Regions from separate parts of the Rhizobium sp. BK456 genome, predicted to be linked through region 2. Evidence: predicted binding sites of a transcription regulator. Region 2 holds the regulator's gene; each other region holds the start of a gene.
What was found. Region 2 encodes PhoB, which activates phosphate uptake and scavenging genes when phosphate is short. Its sites were predicted from a motif close to TGTCATNNANCTGTCAT; they were not measured.

Region 1 (4,209 bases), on a different contig from region 2:
ACCGCGATCTTCGCGCTGATGGCCGGCAGCGTTGCCGCCTGGTTCATCGTCGCCCGCATCATGCACCTGCCCTCGACCTTCCTGCCCGATGTGGCGGGGCTGACACTCGTCACCGCCCTCGTCCTGACGGTCGGCATCGGCCTGATCGGCACCTGGCGCATCCTCGGCCAGAAGGCCGCACCCGTCCTGCGCGAGCTTTGACCGGGCAGCGGCAGCCAAACCCTTCACCTTACGGCGATTTAACCGGCCGGGCTGTTGCAACCCTCTTGTTTGCGATGAACGAAAGCCTCATATTGTCGGCAGGCATGCTGGAGCTCCGCAGCGGCGCCCGGGTCGAAAACCCGACACCGTATCTCCATCGGAGCTTTTAAGAGGAAACTATGGCTGACCTTCGTAACTATCAAAGCCGCGCTCAGACCGGCGAGATGATTGATCAAGGCCTGCGCGCTTATATGCTCAAGGTTTACAACCTGATGGCGCTGGGTCTGGCGATCACCGGCGTGGCGGCATATCTCGGATTCAACTTCGCTGTTCAGGACGGACAACTCACCCAGTTCGGCGTGCTGCTGTTCCAGTCGCCCTTGCGCTGGGTCGTGATCCTCGCGCCTCTCGCGGCTGTCTTCTTCCTGAGCTTCCGCATCAATAGCATGAGCGTGGCCGCCGCACAGACGACCTTCTGGGTCTATGCCGGCCTGGTCGGCCTGTCGCTCTCGTCGATCTTCCTGGTCTACACGGGCCAGAGCGTCGTTCAGACCTTCTTCGTCACCGCCGCCTCCTTCGGCGCGCTGTCGCTTTACGGCTACACGACGAAGCGTGATCTGTCAGCGATGGGTTCGTTCCTGGTCATGGGTCTTTTCGGCCTGATCATCGCTTCGATCGTCAACGTCTTCTTGGCCTCGTCGGCCATGCAGTTTGCGATCTCGGTGATCGGCGTTCTGATCTTCGCCGGCCTCACCGCCTACGACACGCAGCGGATCAAGGAACTGTACCTAGAAGCCGATGACGTCGCCGTGGCCGGCCGCAAGGCGATCATGGGCGCGCTGACGCTCTATCTCGACTTCATCAACCTCTTCATGTTCCTGCTGCAGTTCATGGGCAACCGCAAATAAGCAAGCGGACAGAGATCGAAAAGGCGGCTTCGGCCGCTTTTTTGTTGCGCTGATTTTCCTGGGATGGTTTTAAAGCGTGTCGCGCAAAAGTGTGCTGCGGTTTTGCGGCAACGACACGCGCAAAAACAAAGACCTAAAGCGCTAGGAGCGAATCTGAAAGATCGCGACGCGCTTTAGGAAGGCCTGCCTTCCTGATGGACCAGCCGCCAATGTCATTCCTCCTGCGCGACGCGTCGCAAGCCGATATTCCCGCCATCACCGGTATCTACCGGGAATCCGTTCTGAACGGCACGTCGAGCTACGAGATCACCCCGCCATCCGAGGCGGAGATGGCGCAGCGTTTTGCGGCGATCGTCGGCCAGCAATATCCCTATATCGCCGCAGCCGGTGCGGATGGCGGCATGCTCGGTTATGCCTATGCCTCGGCCTTTCGCGTCCGCCCGGCCTATCGCTGGATGGTCGAGGATTCGATCTATCTGGCGCCCGAAGCCCGCGGCCTCGGCATCGGCAAAGCATTGATGGCCGAACTGATCGACCGCTGCACCAATCTCGGTTTTCGTCAGATGATCGCCGTCATCGGCGGCGCCAGCCCCGCCTCGATCGCGCTTCATCTCAAGACGGGCTTCGTGGAGGTCGGCCTGATGCGGGGCGCCGGCTACAAACACGGCCGCTGGCTGGATACGATGCTCATGCAGCGCGTCCTCGGCGAGGGCATGACGACCGATCCGGATCCCTCCGCCTATCCCGGCACGCTGTTTGCCGGCTGATGCATGTGCCCGGAAGCGTGAAGCGGTTCCGGGATAACGACATGCAGAAAAAAGCGTCCTACTTGTCGACGAGCTTCAGCGCCTTGTCGAACACCTTCAGCACCTGGTTCAACTCGTGACCGCGCTTCAGGATGGTGCCGTGGACGTTGATCACGGAATAGGCGCCCTGTTTGGCGGCGAGCTTGGGATTTTTCTCGATGCGGAAGAGCGGCATTTCGCCGGAGCGCTTGAAGACGGAGAACACCGCTTTGTCCTTCAGGTGATCGATGGCGTAATCGCGCCATTCGCCGTCACCGACCATACGACCGTAGATCCAGAGGATCGCGTCCAGTTCGCGCCGATGAAAGGTCACCGGAAGCGGGTCCTTGCTCTGCTTGTATTCCCTGAGATCGACGACGACTGAGGAACTATTGTCGACGGAACGGCTTTCGCCGTGTCGCAAATCCGGCTGATCTGTCATTCAGTCTCCAAGGCCTCTGCATGTGACAGGAGGGTGACAGTGTGCCCGAGCCGCCGCAAATTGCAAGAGCGCCGGCCGTCACATTCGGCCGCACTACAGCGCCGCGCGCAGCCCGCATGAACGCTGTAGCACTTTGAATCGGCGCATCGTCCGATGCGCGTGACAGCGCTGTCGCTTTCTCGGCAGCGCCGCATTTCAGTCAAAACAGCGCCTCATTTGCAGGAGATTTATGAATCCCGGTTTGGCGCCAGCGCGCCAAAGGGCCCGGCGGAGCGTATCGACCTTAACCCCAGCCCCGAATACGCTCAGCCGGGCCGCCCGGTACTTCACCCGCAAGCGGATGAAATCTCAGATATTTTTGCCAGCCATTACCACGGTCGCGCCAAGGATCGCCGCCGGATCGCCGTTGTCGTCCGCCGATTGCAGCAGGATCGCGCAGCCCTCGAGCTGCGGCCGCTGCAGGACGCTGGCCGGCAGCGTCAGACTGGTCGCGTTGCCGTCCCACATGCCGACCGTTTCGACATTGGTGACGCTGTGCAGATAGGACAGCTTCTTTCCGCTGTTCTCGCCTTTTTCGACCTCGATCGTCTTTTCCTTGTCGAAATAGACCATCACCACATTGGCTTTGCCCTGCCCCGCGCCGATCTTGATTTCCAGCTCGTCGCCGCGCATTGCCGCGCTGATGGGAACGGTCAGCCCGTTGCCTTCGCCGCTATAGGTGTCGATCTTGCTGTTGATGCCGTTGAGATCGGCGCCGGCCAGGTGGCCGCGCCCGTTGACGATCGCCTGCGGCGTATAGACGTTGCTGCGGCCCATTGTCCTCGCATAGCCATACTGCCGCTCGGTGTTTTCCTTGGAGCTCAGCGTATCGGCCCAGCCGAGATAATTCCAGTAATCGACATGATAGGCGAGCGCGATGACATCGCCCTGGCTCACCAGCTTGCGGAAAGCGGCGTCAGCAGGAGGACAGGAAGAGCAGCCCTGCGCCGTGAAAAGTTCGACGACACCTTTCGGCGTGCCGTCTTCGGCCTGCAGCGGGCCTGAGAGAACAACACCGGCGATCAGCGGAATCAAAAAACGGGGGGACATTCACCTGCACCTCTTTTTCAGCGCCGACGGCGTGATTGAACCGGAAGCACTGACATATGAACGTACGAATAATCCTTCCGGGTCCAAACGAAAAGTCACGAACGGGTGAGACGCAGCGCGACCGGAACCCGCATAAAACAAATCATCGTGAGCCCCCGCAAATCCCGTGGCCGCAAAGAAAGGCCGCCGGAAACTGCTCTCCGGCGGCCATTATCATGCGAGGCTATTAACAATCAGGCAGCGAGGTCGCGCAGAACCGTCTGCAGGATGCCGCCATTGTTGAGGTAGACCACCTCATCGAGCGTATCGACGCGCGACAGCAGCGGAACTTCCTTCACGGTGCCGTCGCCATAGGTGATCTTGGCGATCTTCTTCTCACGCGGCTTAATCTTGTCGAGGCCTTCGATGGTGACCAGCTCGTCGCCCTTCAGGCCGAGGCTCTGCCAGGTCGTGCCCTCTTCGAAGACGAAGGGGATGACGCCCATGCCGACCAGGTTCGAGCGATGGATACGCTCGAAGGACTGAGCGACGACAGCCTTGACGCCGAGGAGGTTGGTGCCCTTGGCAGCCCAGTCGCGCGAAGAGCCGTTGCCGTATTCGACACCGGCGAAGATGACGAGCGGCACGCCTTCGGCCTTGTACTGCATGGCGGCGTCGTAGATCGATGTCTCCTCCTTCGACGGATAGTGGATGGTGTAACCACCTTCCTTGCCGTTCGGGCCGAGCATGTGGTTGCGGATGCGGATATTGGCAAACGTGCCGCGCATCATCACTTCATGGTTGC
Region 2 (4,209 bases):
TAAGATGATCGGTCAGGATGTCTCGGTTTATTACGGCGAGAAGCGCGCGCTTTTCGATGTGAACCTGAACATCCGCGAAAACACCGTAACCGCGCTGATCGGCCCGTCCGGCTGCGGGAAGTCGACCTTCCTGCGGAGCCTCAACCGCATGAACGACACGATTGACGGCTGCCGCGTCGCCGGCAAGATCACCCTTGACGGCGACGATATCTATGATCCCGATATCGACGTCGTCGAACTTCGCGCCCGCGTCGGCATGGTTTTCCAGAAGCCGAACCCGTTCCCGAAGACGATTTACGAAAACGTCTCCTACGGCCCGCGCATCCATGGCCTGGCCAAGTCGAAGGCCGATCTCGACCAGATTGTCGAGACCAGCCTGCAGCGCGCCGGCCTCTGGAACGAGGTCAAGGACCGGGTGCATGAATCCGGCACCGGTCTGTCGGGCGGCCAACAGCAGCGCCTCTGCATTGCGCGTGCCGTCGCCGTCAGCCCTGAAGTCATCCTGATGGACGAGCCCTGCTCGGCGCTCGACCCGATTGCCACCGCCAAGGTCGAGGAGCTGATCCACGAACTGCGTGAGAATTATACGATCGTCATCGTCACCCACTCCATGCAGCAGGCCGCGCGCGTCTCGCAGCGCACCGCCATGTTCCACCTCGGCAATCTGGTCGAGGAGAACGACACCGATAAGATGTTCACCAATCCCGACGATCCGCGCACCCAGGACTACATCATGGGTCGCTTCGGCTGATTTTGGCGTCACCAAGCCTTCCCGTTATTCGAGGATAAAGCCCCATGGCATCGACACATATTTATTCTGCCTATGATGATGATCTGAAGTTCCTGTCCAGGCGGATTTCCGAAATGGGCGGCCTGGCCGAGCAGATGGTCGCCGAATCCGTCCGGGCGCTGGTCAACGGCGATACCGCGCTGGCCCAGAAGGTGATTTCCGACGACGTGATCCTCGATCACGCCGAGCGCGAAATCGGCGACAAGGCGATCGTCACCATCGCCCGCCGTCAGCCGATGGCCTCGGACCTGCGCGAAATCATGGGTTCGATCCGCATCGCCGCCGATCTCGAACGCGTCGGCGACCTCGGCAAGAACACCGCCAAGCGCGTCATCGCCGTGCAGAGTACCGGCGTCCCGCGCAAGCTCGCCCGCGGTCTCGAGCATCTGTCCGAGCTGGCGCTCGTCCAGCTCAAGGAAGTGCTCGACGTCTACACGACACGCGCCGCCGACAAGGCGAGTGCGATCCGCGAGCGCGACAACGAGATCGACGCGATGTACACCTCGCTGTTCCGCGAGCTCCTGACCTACATGATGGAAGATCCGCGCAACATCACCAGCTGCACGCATCTTCTCTTCTGCGCCAAGAACATCGAGCGCATCGGCGATCACGCCACCAACATCGCCGAGACCATTTATTACATGGCGACCGGAGCACAGCCGGAAGGCGACCGTCCGAAGGACGACAGCGCCAACACCGTCGGCGCGGTCACGGAATAACCGCCTAAACCAGACGATTGCGCGCGCGCCCATGTGGGGCGCGCGAAAAGGTCGCAGCCAATTTTTGTGAATTTGCGCAGGATGCATTGCTTAAATCACCCCCGGTTTAAGGATCATGCGCGAGGAGACCGACACGCATGATCCCGAGAGTTGCAGTTGTTGAAGACGAGGAAGCCCTGAGCGTGCTTCTTCGCTACAATCTCGAAGCTGAGGGCTTCGAGGTCGATACCATCCTTCGTGGCGACGAGGCCGAAATCAGGCTTCAGGAGCGCACGCCCGACCTTCTTATCCTCGACTGGATGCTGCCCGGCGTCTCCGGCATCGAACTTTGCCGGCGACTGCGCATGCGACCGGAAACCGAGCGCCTGCCGATCATCATGCTGACGGCGCGCGGTGAGGAGAGCGAGCGCGTCCGCGGATTGTCGACGGGCGCCGACGATTATGTCGTCAAGCCTTTCTCGACCCCGGAACTCGTCGCCCGCGTCAAGGCGATGCTGCGCCGCGCCCGCCCCGAGGTGTTGTCGACCGTGCTGAAATGCGGCGATATCGAACTCGACCGCGAAACCCACCGCGTCCACCGCAAGAGCCGCGAAGTCCGCCTCGGCCCCACCGAATTCCGCCTCTTGGAATTCCTGATGTCGTCGCCCGGCCGGGTCTTCTCCCGCTCGCAGCTCCTCGACGGCGTCTGGGGCCACGACATCTATGTCGACGAACGCACCGTCGACGTCCATGTCGGCCGCCTGCGCAAGGCGTTGAACTTCTCCAACATGCAAGACGTCATCCGCACCGTCCGCGGCGCCGGCTATTCGATGGAAGCCTGAGGGGTTTCCATCTTTTGTGCCGGTGTCGGCCCCTCACTCTAACCCGACCGGGGTCGAGCCACTCGTCTCGACCCGTCCTTCGGACCCCCTTAAACGGGGCGAGGAGACGTGTCCTACGTGACGTTGGAGAGGGACCGAGAGGTCGCGGCATATCCCCTTCGCCCCGCAAGCGGGGAGAAGGTGCCGGCAGGCGGATGAGGGGCAGCCACACCCAGCCCACTCGCATAAAAAAACGGGCCACTCGGCCCGTTTTCGAATTCTCTGCAATGTCGCCCGCTCAGCTCGCCCGCGCGGCGGCGCGGCGGCGTTCGTTCACCGGCTGGTAGGCGAGCTTCTGGTGATAGCTGCAATAGGGCGAGTTGTCGGGGGATTCGCAGCCGCAGAAGTGGAAGTCGTCCTTCAGCGGATCGCCGACCGGCCATTTGCAGGTGCGTTCAGTCAGTTCCGTCAGGCCGAGGCGGCGCGAGATCGGCACGACCACGTTGCCCTTCGGCACGTATTCCATTTCCTCGACCGTTTCGATCTCGATCTCTTCCTTCAGCATCGTCGCGCCCTGCTGGCGGGTAACGGTGCGGGTAGCGATCCGCGAGGCGTAGTTCGGTGCGCGCGGTGCCGATGTATTGCGTTTCGGCGTGCGCGCCGCGGCGGCCGTGCCGCCGGCCTTGGCGCGGCCGGGAAGGCTCAGCCGGTGAACCTTGCCGATCACAGCGTTTCTGCTGACACCGCCAAGTTGCGCCGCGATCTGGCTGGCGCTCAGTCCTTCGGCCCAGAGCTTCTTGAGTTTCTCGACCCGCTCGTCTGTCCAGTTCATGCCCTGTCTCCACCTTCTGCGTTGGTGATGGCAGAATCCCTCACCGTTGTCCCGGAAGCCTCCGAAACAAGAAACGCTTGATCAATTTTGGTGACTAGTTCCGCCGCATGCAGTCTAGTAATTGAACTTTAACCTAGTGTGAGCCTGACTCCGTGACAAGAGTCGCATGAATCAGGATGAATCGAATTCGGAGTTTTCCCCAACTTGCTTCCGCTGCGTGGCATTTCTGCAATATTGCCTGTTGAAGGCCGAAAACACCGCTGTACAAGCTTGCTGCATGCGCTAAGGGCGCAGTTTTGTTGACATTGCAGCGCGAAAAGGAAATAGTACCGCTGGCCGCCGCAAGGCGGCATTTTTGATTTTTCGGGCCTGGTTTTCTTAGCCGGAGTCCCATGTTTGACAACGCTGATCGGGAGACCCGCGCCATGGCTGAAGCCGCGCCGCTTTATGACACCTATTCTCGTGCCCCACTGCGGTTCGAGCGAGGCGAGGGCGTATGGCTGATCACCGAAGGCGGCGAGCGTTATCTCGATTTCGGCGCCGGCGTCGCCGTCACCTCGGTCGGCCATAGCAACCCGCATGTGGTTGGCGCGCTGAAGGAACAGGCCGACAAGGTCTGGCACCTCTCCAACATCTATGAGATCCCCGGCCAGGAGCGCCTCGCGAAGCGGCTGACGGACGCCACCTTCGCCGACAAGGTGTTCTTCACCAATTCAGGCGCCGAGGCGCTGGAATGCGCGATCAAGACGGCGCGCCGCTACCAGTTTTCCAAGGGCCATCCCGAGCGCTTCCATATCATCACCTTCGAAGGCGCTTTCCATGGGCGCACGCTCGCGACCATCGCTGCCGGCGGCCAGGAGAAATACCTCGAAGGCTTCGGCCCCAAGGCGCCGGGCTTCGATCAGGTGGCCTTCGGCGACATCGAAGCCGTCCGCGCCGCCATCACCGATGCGACGGCTGGAATTCTCATCGAGCCCGTGCAGGGCGAAGGCGGCGTCCGCCCGGCCACGCCTGAGTTCATGAAGGCGCTTCGCCAGCTCTGCGACGAAAACGGCCTGCTGCTGATCC
Region 3 (4,209 bases), on a different contig from region 2:
CCGTCAGCGCCTGGCGTTCGGCATCGATCTCCGGCCAGTGCGACAGCGCCCGGCCGATCTCCTCGCCGCGCATCGGGTGGAGTTCGAAGGAGATGAAATGCAGATGCTGGCCGGCTGCGCGATGCTGCGTCCATTGCCGCCAGGTCTCGGCGAAGTTCAGGCCGGTGCCGAAGCCGAGTTCGCCGATCACGAACGTCCGTCGCCCGTTCCAGCGCTCCGGCAGCCCGTTGCCGGCGAGGAAGACATGGCCGCATTCCAGCCGACCGTCCGTCTGGCAATAAAAATGATCGCCAAAGGCGGTGGAATAAGGCATATCGCCGTCGCGCCATTCGAGCGGCTGCGGCGCGCCCGCGCCAATCTGATCGGGGTTCACGTCTGTCATGGAAAAAGCCGATAATCCTCGGCCGGTCTCAGGTCAATCATCCTGCGAATTGCTGATCGTCGGCGGCGGCATCATGGGTCTCTGGGCAGCCGTTCATGCCGCACGCCGCGGCATCGATACGATCGTCGCCGACGCCGGCAGGTTGGGCGGGGGCGCAAGCGGCGGCCTGCTCGGCGCGCTGATGCCGCATATGCCGGATCGGTGGTCTGAGAAGAAGCAGTTCCAATTCGATGCGCTGGTCTCGCTCGAGGCCGAGATCGCGACGCTCGAAGCGATGACGGGGCTTTCGGCGGGCTATCGCCGTTCGGGACGGCTGATCCCGCTGCCGAAGCCGCATCTCGAAAAAATCGCGCGCCGCCATTGCGAGGATGCCGAGCGCCATTGGCAGTCCGGCGCGCGCCGTTTCCACTGGCATGTGCTCGACGGCCCGCCAGTCGGCGGCTGGATCGAGGCCTCTGCCGGCGAAAGCGGCTTCGTGCACGACACGCTCGCCGCCCGCGTTGCGCCCCGCTCGCTGATCGCGGCACTTGTCACCTTGCTGCGGCGGGCCAAACATGTACGCATTCTGGAGCATGCAACGGTTGCCGGCCTTGATCCGGATCGCGGCGTGGCTGAGATAGGCGGCGAAACTATCGCTTTCCGTCACTGCATCCTGGCCGCTGGCCATCAATCCTTTCCGTTGCTGCAGGGCCTGACGCCGGGGCTGAAACAGCCGCTCGGCCAGCCGGTCAAGGGACAGGCGGCGCTGCTGAAAGCCGATCTCGACCCGGCGCTGCCGACGATCTTTCTCGACGGGCTCTATGTCGTGGCGCATGAGGGCGGTTATGCGGCGATCGGCAGTACCAGCGAGAATCGTTTCGACGATCCCACTTCGACCGATGGCCAACTCGACGCGCTGATCGGCGCGGCGCGGGAGATTGTGCCGGCACTCCACGACGCTGCCGTCGTCGAACGCTGGGCCGGGCTTCGTCCGAAGGCGGTCGACCGCGATCCGATGATCGGCCGCCATCCCGAGCACTCGCGCCTCATCGCGCTGACCGGCGGTTTCAAGGTCAGCTTCGGCCTGGCCCACCGGCTGGCGGAAGCGGCGATATGTATCGCAGGCGATAGAGACTGCGGATTTTCGCTTCCGGAAAGCTTCGATATTTCAAGCCATATCGCTGCGGCTTCACGTTAAACGTGAATTCGGCGCCGCTTCGTTTCGTTATTCTGTCATGCAAATCACCTATCTGCTTGCGCATCGACAGCGCCTGAGATCACTGGCGCTCCTTTTCCTGATGGAGGAAATCGCATGCGCTATGCCATTTGCTTCACGCCCCCGGCGAGCGACCCGCTATCGCTTATGGCCGCCCATTGGCTTGGCCGAAACGTGTTTTCAGGTGAGATGCTGGAGCCTCCGGCGGTGCGCGGCTTCGGCATTCATGAGATTGCCTTCCATACGGCCGTGCCGCGGCGCTATGGTTTTCATGGCCTTTTGAAAGCACCGTTCCACCTGTGCCCGGAACTGTCCGAATCGCAACTCCTGCGCGACCTCATGCGTTTTTCCGGGACTGTCCTTCCCTTCCAGATTCCGCGCCTCGAAGTCGCCCGGCTCGGCAATTTCTACAGCCTGCTGCCGAGTGTTCCCTGCGAGCGGATTCAATATCTCGCTTCGGCGATCGTGCAGGAATTCGACCGTTTCCGCGCGCCGCTGAGCGAGGCCGACATCGAACGCAGCGATCCGGATGGCTTGTCGGCCGCGCAGTTCTCAAACCTGCATCGCTGGGGCAATCCTTACGTGATGGAGGAATTCCGCTTCCATATGCCGGTGACAGGCCCGGTCAACGCGATCGACATGCCGCGCATCGAGCCAGCGCTGCGGATGATTTTCGAGCCTGTGCTCAGCGAACCGGTCCTGGTTTCGAACGTGGCGCTGATGATCGAAGAGGGCACCGGCGGTCCTTTCCGCGTTCATTCTCTGCACCCGATGGGCAAGGTCAGCGCGCGCAAGATCGCCTGACAAGAGATAAGCTAACATATTGCGCAGAAAGGATAAAAATCCGCTGCGCAGTTTCCGTCTCGACATTCCGGCTGCGGATGCTACCGTTCTTCGTCTTTTCAGAAGGTGATTTGATGGTATCCGAGACTTATCCGCGCAATCTCGTCGGCTACGGGCGTCAGACGCCCGATCCGAAATGGCCTGAAGAGGCACACGTCGCCGTGCAGTTCGTCATCAATTACGAGGAGGGCGGCGAAAGCTCGATCCTCGACGGCGATCCGGCGTCCGAAAACCTGCTGTCGGAGATCGTCGGCGCGGCGGCCTGGCCTGGGCAGCGCAATCTCAACATGGAATCGATCTACGAATATGGTTCGCGCGCCGGTTTCTGGCGGCTCTGGCGGATGTTCACCGATCTCAAGGTGCAAGCGACCGTCTACGGCGTGACGCTGGCGATGGCGCGCAACCCCGAGGCCGTCGCGGCGATGAAGGAAGCCGGCTGGGAGATCGCCAGCCACGGTTACCGCTGGCTGGAATATAAGGATTTTCCGGAAGACTTGGAGCGCAAGCATATCCTCGAAGCCGTGCGCCTGCACACCGAACTCACCGGCGAGCGGCCCTACGGCATGTATCAGGGCAAGCCCTCCGACAATACGCTGCGGCTGGTGCAGGAGGAGGGCGGCTTCCTCTATTCCTCCGATTCCTATGCCGACGACCTGCCTTTCTGGGTGAAGGGCGTCGACGGGAAACCTTTCCTGATCATTCCCTACACACTCGAAACCAACGACATGCGTTTCGCGACGCCGCAGGGCTTCAACACCGGCGATCAGTTCTTCACCTATCTCAAGGATGCCTTCGATACGCTTTATGAGGAAGGCAAGGCGGGCAGCCCGAAGATGATGTCGGTCGGCCTGCATTGCCGTCTCGTCGGGCGCCCCGGCCGGGCGGCGGCGCTGAAGCGCTTCATCGAATATGTGCTGAAGCACGACAAGGTCTGGATTCCGCGCCGCATCGAGATCGCCGAGCATTGGCACAAGCATCATCAGCCGGACGCGATCTGATGCTGTCGCGCGAGGATTTCGTTTTCCGCTTCGGCGGCGTCTTCGAACATTCGCCTTTCATCGCCGAGCGTGCCTATGACGCCGGCGGCCTGACCGAGCCGCTGACGGCATCAGGCGTGCATGCGGCGCTTGCGGCCGTCTTCCGCGCCGCAAGCCCGGAGGAACGTCTCGGCGTGCTCCGCGCCCACCCCGATCTTGCCGGGCGTCTTGCCATATCCGGCGAACTTACCGAAGACAGCCGCAAGGAGCAGTCCGGCGCCGGTCTCGACCGCCTGAGCCCTGCCGAACACGCCCGCTTCACCGAACTCAATTCGGCCTATGTCGAAAAATATGGCTTTCCCTTCATCATCGCCGTCAAAGGACTCGGCAAGGAGGATATTCTGGAAGCTTTTGAAACACGGATCGGCAACGGCCGGGACGAAGAATTTGCGACCGCGACTGCGCAGGTCGAAAAGATCGCGCTGCTGCGTCTGACCTCGATGCTGCCGGAGGCGGAATGAAGGAGAGGCGTGCCATCGACTATCTCAATGACATGCAAAAGGCGGCATCCGAAGCGCTGTCCTTCATCGGCGGAATGGATGAGGCGGCTTTCGCCGAGGATCAGCTCACTTTCAAGGCCGTTGCCTTCTGCCACTTCACCATCGGTGCCGCGGCATCCCGTCTGCTGGTGACGCATCCGGAATTTGCCACCGAGCATCCCGGCCTGCCGTGGACAAAGATCTGCGGCACGGGCAATCGCATCCTCGACGATGTCTTCGATCTCGATCCTTCGGACATCTGGGAGGCGACCT
Region 4 (4,209 bases), on a different contig from region 2:
ATGACGCGATCAACATCAAGCTCGACAAGACAGGCGGCCTGACGGAAGCCCTGGCGATGAAGGCGGAAGCTGAGCGGCTTGGTTTCAGCATCATGATCGGCTGCATGGTCGGCACCTCGCTTGCCATGGCGCCGGCGGTGCTGCTCGCCCAGAATGCCGATTTCGTCGATCTCGACGGCCCGCTGCTGCTTGCCCGCGACCGCGAACCCGGCCTGCGCTACGCCGCTTCCCTGGTCTTTCCGCCCGAAAGCACGCTCTGGGGCTGAAGGTAATAGGCCGATATGACGAGGCCGAGGCCGGTAAACGCGACCAGCGCCATGACGTAATAGCTGACGACGCCGAGCCAGGCATAGAGATAACCCGACGCCAGCGTCATCAGCGCCATCGCCATGCCGACGTAGAAGAAGTAGGCGCCTTGCGCCGAGGATTCCTGCGTCTCCTGCACCGTCGCCATGATCCGCCGCTGCACGCCGGTATGGACGAAGGCATAGGTGAAGCCGTGGAAACACTGCAGCAGGAAAAACCCGGCAAACCCCGCATTCATGGGAAACAGGATCCAGCGGCAGACGCTGACGGCACAGCCGAAGCGGATCAGCGTCCAAGCGTCGAAGCGCCGGTTGAGACGTTTCGACAGGAAGAACACCGTCACCTCGGAAGCAACGCCGGCGCTCCAGAGCAAGCCGACCTCCGTGCCGGAAAAGCCGAGATGATGCCAATAGATCGACGAGAACGCGTTGAGCACCGCATGGCTCGACTGCTGGATGGCGACACCGATCAAGAGCAGCAGCAAATGCGGCTCGCGCAGTCCGCTGCCGGTGGCGGCCGGAATGTTGATCGGCTGGCCACGCCGCCGCGTCGGCCCGATGCGCGGACAGAAGATCGCCATGACGACCGTCATGGCAAAGCCGAACACCATGACATCGAGCACCAATCCGCCGCCCCACCGGCTGATCAGTTGGCCACCGACCAGCGTCGAGACGATGAAGGCAATAGAGCCCCAGACGCGCATCGATCCGTAATCGAGCCCCCAGCGGCGCACACCCGAAATGACGATCGATTCGACGACGGGCACATAGGGCGCGAAGGTGGCGCCCTGCAGCGCATAGACGATCGTCACCGGCCAGAAGCTCGTCGTCCAGAAAAGCGCGATAGCCGTCAGCAGCGACAGGCTGCCTGACCAGAGCAGCACGTCGGCGCGCTCCTTCAGACGGTCGGCAATCATCGCGACGACGGGCGCCACCAGCACGCGCACCACCATCGGTATGGCAAGGATGATGCCGATCTCGTGGTCGCTGAAACTATGGGTCGCAAGCCAGACCGGAAAGAACGGCAGAACGATGCCGTTGACGAGCAGCGGTGCGCAATACGAAAGCGCGCTGAGCAGCCGGAAGCGCGGGGGCGCTCCCTCACTCGGGGAATATTGGGCGGGAATCATTGGTGGACCTGAAGGAAACTGGTCGTTGTCCTAACACACCACCCTGGAGGCGCCTATTGCGAGAAATAGCCCTACTGAAACGTTTTAGAAAATAAATACAGCCTGTCGCCCGACGGTAACGGGTAAGTCGGTGGAGTGCGGATGCGCCGATGCCGAAATCAGGCCGCCTGCGGGGCCAGTTCGCCTTCATCGTGCATTTCAATGGCGGCAAGCGTCGGCACGCTGCTGGCGAGCGCTCGCCAGGTGATCAGTTCGAAGGTGCCATCCTCATGTTCGGCGACCGCCGTGCAGCTTTCCACCCAATCGCCCGTATTGATGTAGCGGATGCCGTCCATGTCCTGGATGATGGCGTGATGGATGTGTCCGCAGATGACACCGTCGGCGCCGTTTTTGCGAGCTTCCTCCGCCACGACGCGCTCGAACTCGCCGATGAAGTTGACGGCATGTTTGACCTGCAGCTTCGCCCAGGCCGAAAACGACCAATAGGGCATACCGAGGCGGCGGCGCACGGCCGCGAGCAGCAGGTTGATGCGGATCGCCGTATCGTAGGCCCAGTCGCCGAGATAGGCGAGCAGGCGGGCGTTGCGGACGACGACGTCGAATTCGTCGCCGTGCAGGATCAGATATTTCTTGCCGTCGGCGCCGTTATGCATCATGCGCTCGACAACCTCGATGCCGCCGAAATGCATGCCCGGAAAATCGCGCAGAAATTCGTCGTGATTGCCGGGAATATAGACGACGCGCGTGCCCTTGCGCGCCTTGCGCAACAGCTTCTGGACCACGTCGTTGCAGACCTGCGGCCAGTACCAGCTGCGCTTCAGGCGCCAGCCGTCGACGATGTCGCCGACGAGCACGATCGTATCGGCCTCGTGGTGGCGCAGGAAATCCAGGAGGAAATCAGCCTTCGCGGCCTTCGAGCCGAGATGGACATCGGAAATGAAGAGCGTGCGGAAATGTCTGGGTTCCATCATGTCTATCACGAGCGTCGCTCATGCCCCATCTTTCATCTCACCTTCCAAAACCAGACTCGTGTTTCAGGAAGATGACAGGTTGCGGAAAAGCCGGCGCGGTGGCGATGTTGCCCTCTCCATCGGGCACGTTCATGATGGCGGCGATTCCAGGTCCGACACTGCGGGATGGCTGATGCGTCTATTTCTCGTTCGCCACGGCGAATCTCTCGGCAACCTCAACGAACAGGCCTATCGCCAATTCGGCGACCACAACGTGCCGCTGACGCAGTGGGGCCACCGTCAGGCGGTCGAAGCCGGCAGGGCCATCGCCTCCTATCTGAAGGCATTGCCACGCGCCGATTTCGGCAAGCTGCATATCTGGTACTCACCATTCCTCAGGACACGGCAGAGCAAGGATGCCTTGCTGACAGCCTTGCCGGAAAGCTTCATCGGCGAGATCCGGGAGGATTACCTGCTGCGCGAGCAGGATTTCGGTCTTTTCACCGAAATCTATGACCATGCCGAACAGAAGCAGAAATTCCCCGAAGAGTTCGAAAAATGGGCGAGGCTGCGCAGCAACAGCGGCAAGTTCTACGCGCGGCCGCCGGATGGCGAGAGCCGGGCGGATGTGGCCCAGCGGGTGCGCCTCTTCCTGCAGACCGTCATGCGCGACGCCGAAAACAGCAGCCACAACGTCGTGATCGTCGGCCATGGCGTCACCAACCGGGCAGTCGAAATGAATTTTCTCCACCGCCCCGTCGAGTGGTTCGAGCGTTCCGACAACCCCGGAAATGCCGATATCACACTGATCAAGGGGACGCGCCTGCAAGGATACGAGTCGATCCTGTTGCATGAGGCGGCCGACCGGCAGCCGGGACAGGAAAATGAACTGCGCGATGCCTATGGCGCCGACGTGACGATCACGCCGAAGCCTGAGGGATAGACCCCACAAAGGGACGAATGCAAAGCATCGGCAGCAGCATCAAGCCCCTCCCTTGTCGGGAGGGGTTTTCACTGCAGCCAAGTTCCGTTTCGATCCCCTCACGCAGCCCGCACAGCCGCCATCGGTTTGACGTTCTGATTCATCCGAAACAGATTGTCAGGATCATAACGCCGCTTGATTTCGGCAAGCCGGGCGTAATTGGCGCCATAGGCCATTTCCACCCGATCGGCCTCGTCATCAGGCATGAAGTTGATATAGGCGGTTCCCACGGCATGCGGCTTGGTTGCCTCGAAAAGTTCGCGCGCCCAGCCGGTGCAATTTGCATCCATCCCGGCCTCCCGCCAGCGCGCATGCACGTTCATGACGAAATGCGAACTGCGCTGCGGAAATGCGGTGGCCTCGGTGGCAATACGGCCGGCCGCGCCACCGACATGGCCGACGAATATCTCGCATTCCGGTCCCGGCAGCTTGCGCACGGCGTTGAGCAGCACCTCGATCGCCGCATCCGAAAGCGAGGCGAAATCCTGGCTCTTCCAGTAATTGCGCGCACCTGGCGTCAGCAACGGATCGAATGCCTGCTGCCAGCCGGTGAACGGCACCGGACCGACGACATCGGCAATCGGCTTTCCGATCGCTCGCAATCTTTCCGTCGCTTTTTCTCCCGCCGCGATATCTCCACAATAGCACATGGCGAGCACCACGACCTCCTTGCCGTGCCACTCGGCCGGAAGGAAGGGCAGCGGCGGCGCCTGGCGCATTACCACCCAGCAGGTCAGTTCATCGGGTGCGGCTTCCAGCGCCTGCCGATATTCCCGCAGCACTCTCTCCGCGTCAGCGAAGGGATGTACGACCAGCCCGGCAAGAACATCGGAATGCAGCGG

Region 1: a site for PhoB is predicted at 2,359-2,375, ahead of FHX03_RS22575 (DUF2794 domain-containing protein). Genes of this name have one in related genera too.
Region 3: a site for PhoB is predicted at 1,582-1,598, ahead of FHX03_RS07635 (DUF1045 domain-containing protein). Genes of this name have one in related genera too.
Region 4: a site for PhoB is predicted at 2,467-2,483, ahead of FHX03_RS30115 (UDP-2,3-diacylglucosamine diphosphatase). Genes of this name have one in related genera too.

What each region holds. Positions count from the first base shown of each region.
Region 1 covers NZ_JACIAO010000008.1:197,730-201,938, reverse strand. The annotation lists gene FHX03_RS22590 (ABC transporter permease) at 1-201, shown strand, start outside; gene FHX03_RS22585 (Bax inhibitor-1/YccA family protein) at 381-1,109, shown strand; gene FHX03_RS22580 (GNAT family N-acetyltransferase) at 1,319-1,876, shown strand; gene FHX03_RS22575 (DUF2794 domain-containing protein) at 1,935-2,336, opposite strand; gene FHX03_RS22570 (DUF1223 domain-containing protein) at 2,685-3,425, opposite strand; gene acnA (aconitate hydratase AcnA) at 3,659-4,209, opposite strand, start outside.
Region 2 covers NZ_JACIAO010000001.1:889,286-893,494, reverse strand. The annotation lists gene pstB (phosphate ABC transporter ATP-binding protein PstB) at 1-751, shown strand, start outside; gene phoU (phosphate signaling complex protein PhoU) at 796-1,509, shown strand; gene phoB (phosphate regulon transcriptional regulator PhoB) at 1,647-2,330, shown strand; gene FHX03_RS04690 (GcrA family cell cycle regulator) at 2,608-3,141, opposite strand; gene FHX03_RS04685 (aspartate aminotransferase family protein) at 3,567-4,209, shown strand, end outside.
Region 3 covers NZ_JACIAO010000002.1:286,403-290,611, forward strand. The annotation lists gene mnmD (tRNA (5-methylaminomethyl-2-thiouridine)(34)-methyltransferase MnmD) at 1-382, opposite strand, end outside; gene FHX03_RS07630 (NAD(P)/FAD-dependent oxidoreductase) at 381-1,559, shown strand; gene FHX03_RS07635 (DUF1045 domain-containing protein) at 1,674-2,381, shown strand; gene puuE (allantoinase PuuE) at 2,495-3,418, shown strand; gene uraD (2-oxo-4-hydroxy-4-carboxy-5-ureidoimidazoline decarboxylase) at 3,418-3,918, shown strand; gene FHX03_RS07650 (DUF86 domain-containing protein) at 3,915-4,209, shown strand, end outside.
Region 4 covers NZ_JACIAO010000014.1:90,332-94,540, reverse strand. The annotation lists gene dgcA (N-acetyl-D-Glu racemase DgcA) at 1-266, shown strand, start outside; gene FHX03_RS30120 (MFS transporter) at 218-1,435, opposite strand; gene FHX03_RS30115 (UDP-2,3-diacylglucosamine diphosphatase) at 1,594-2,406, opposite strand; gene FHX03_RS30110 (histidine phosphatase family protein) at 2,579-3,328, shown strand; gene FHX03_RS30105 (FAD-binding oxidoreductase) at 3,427-4,209, opposite strand, start outside.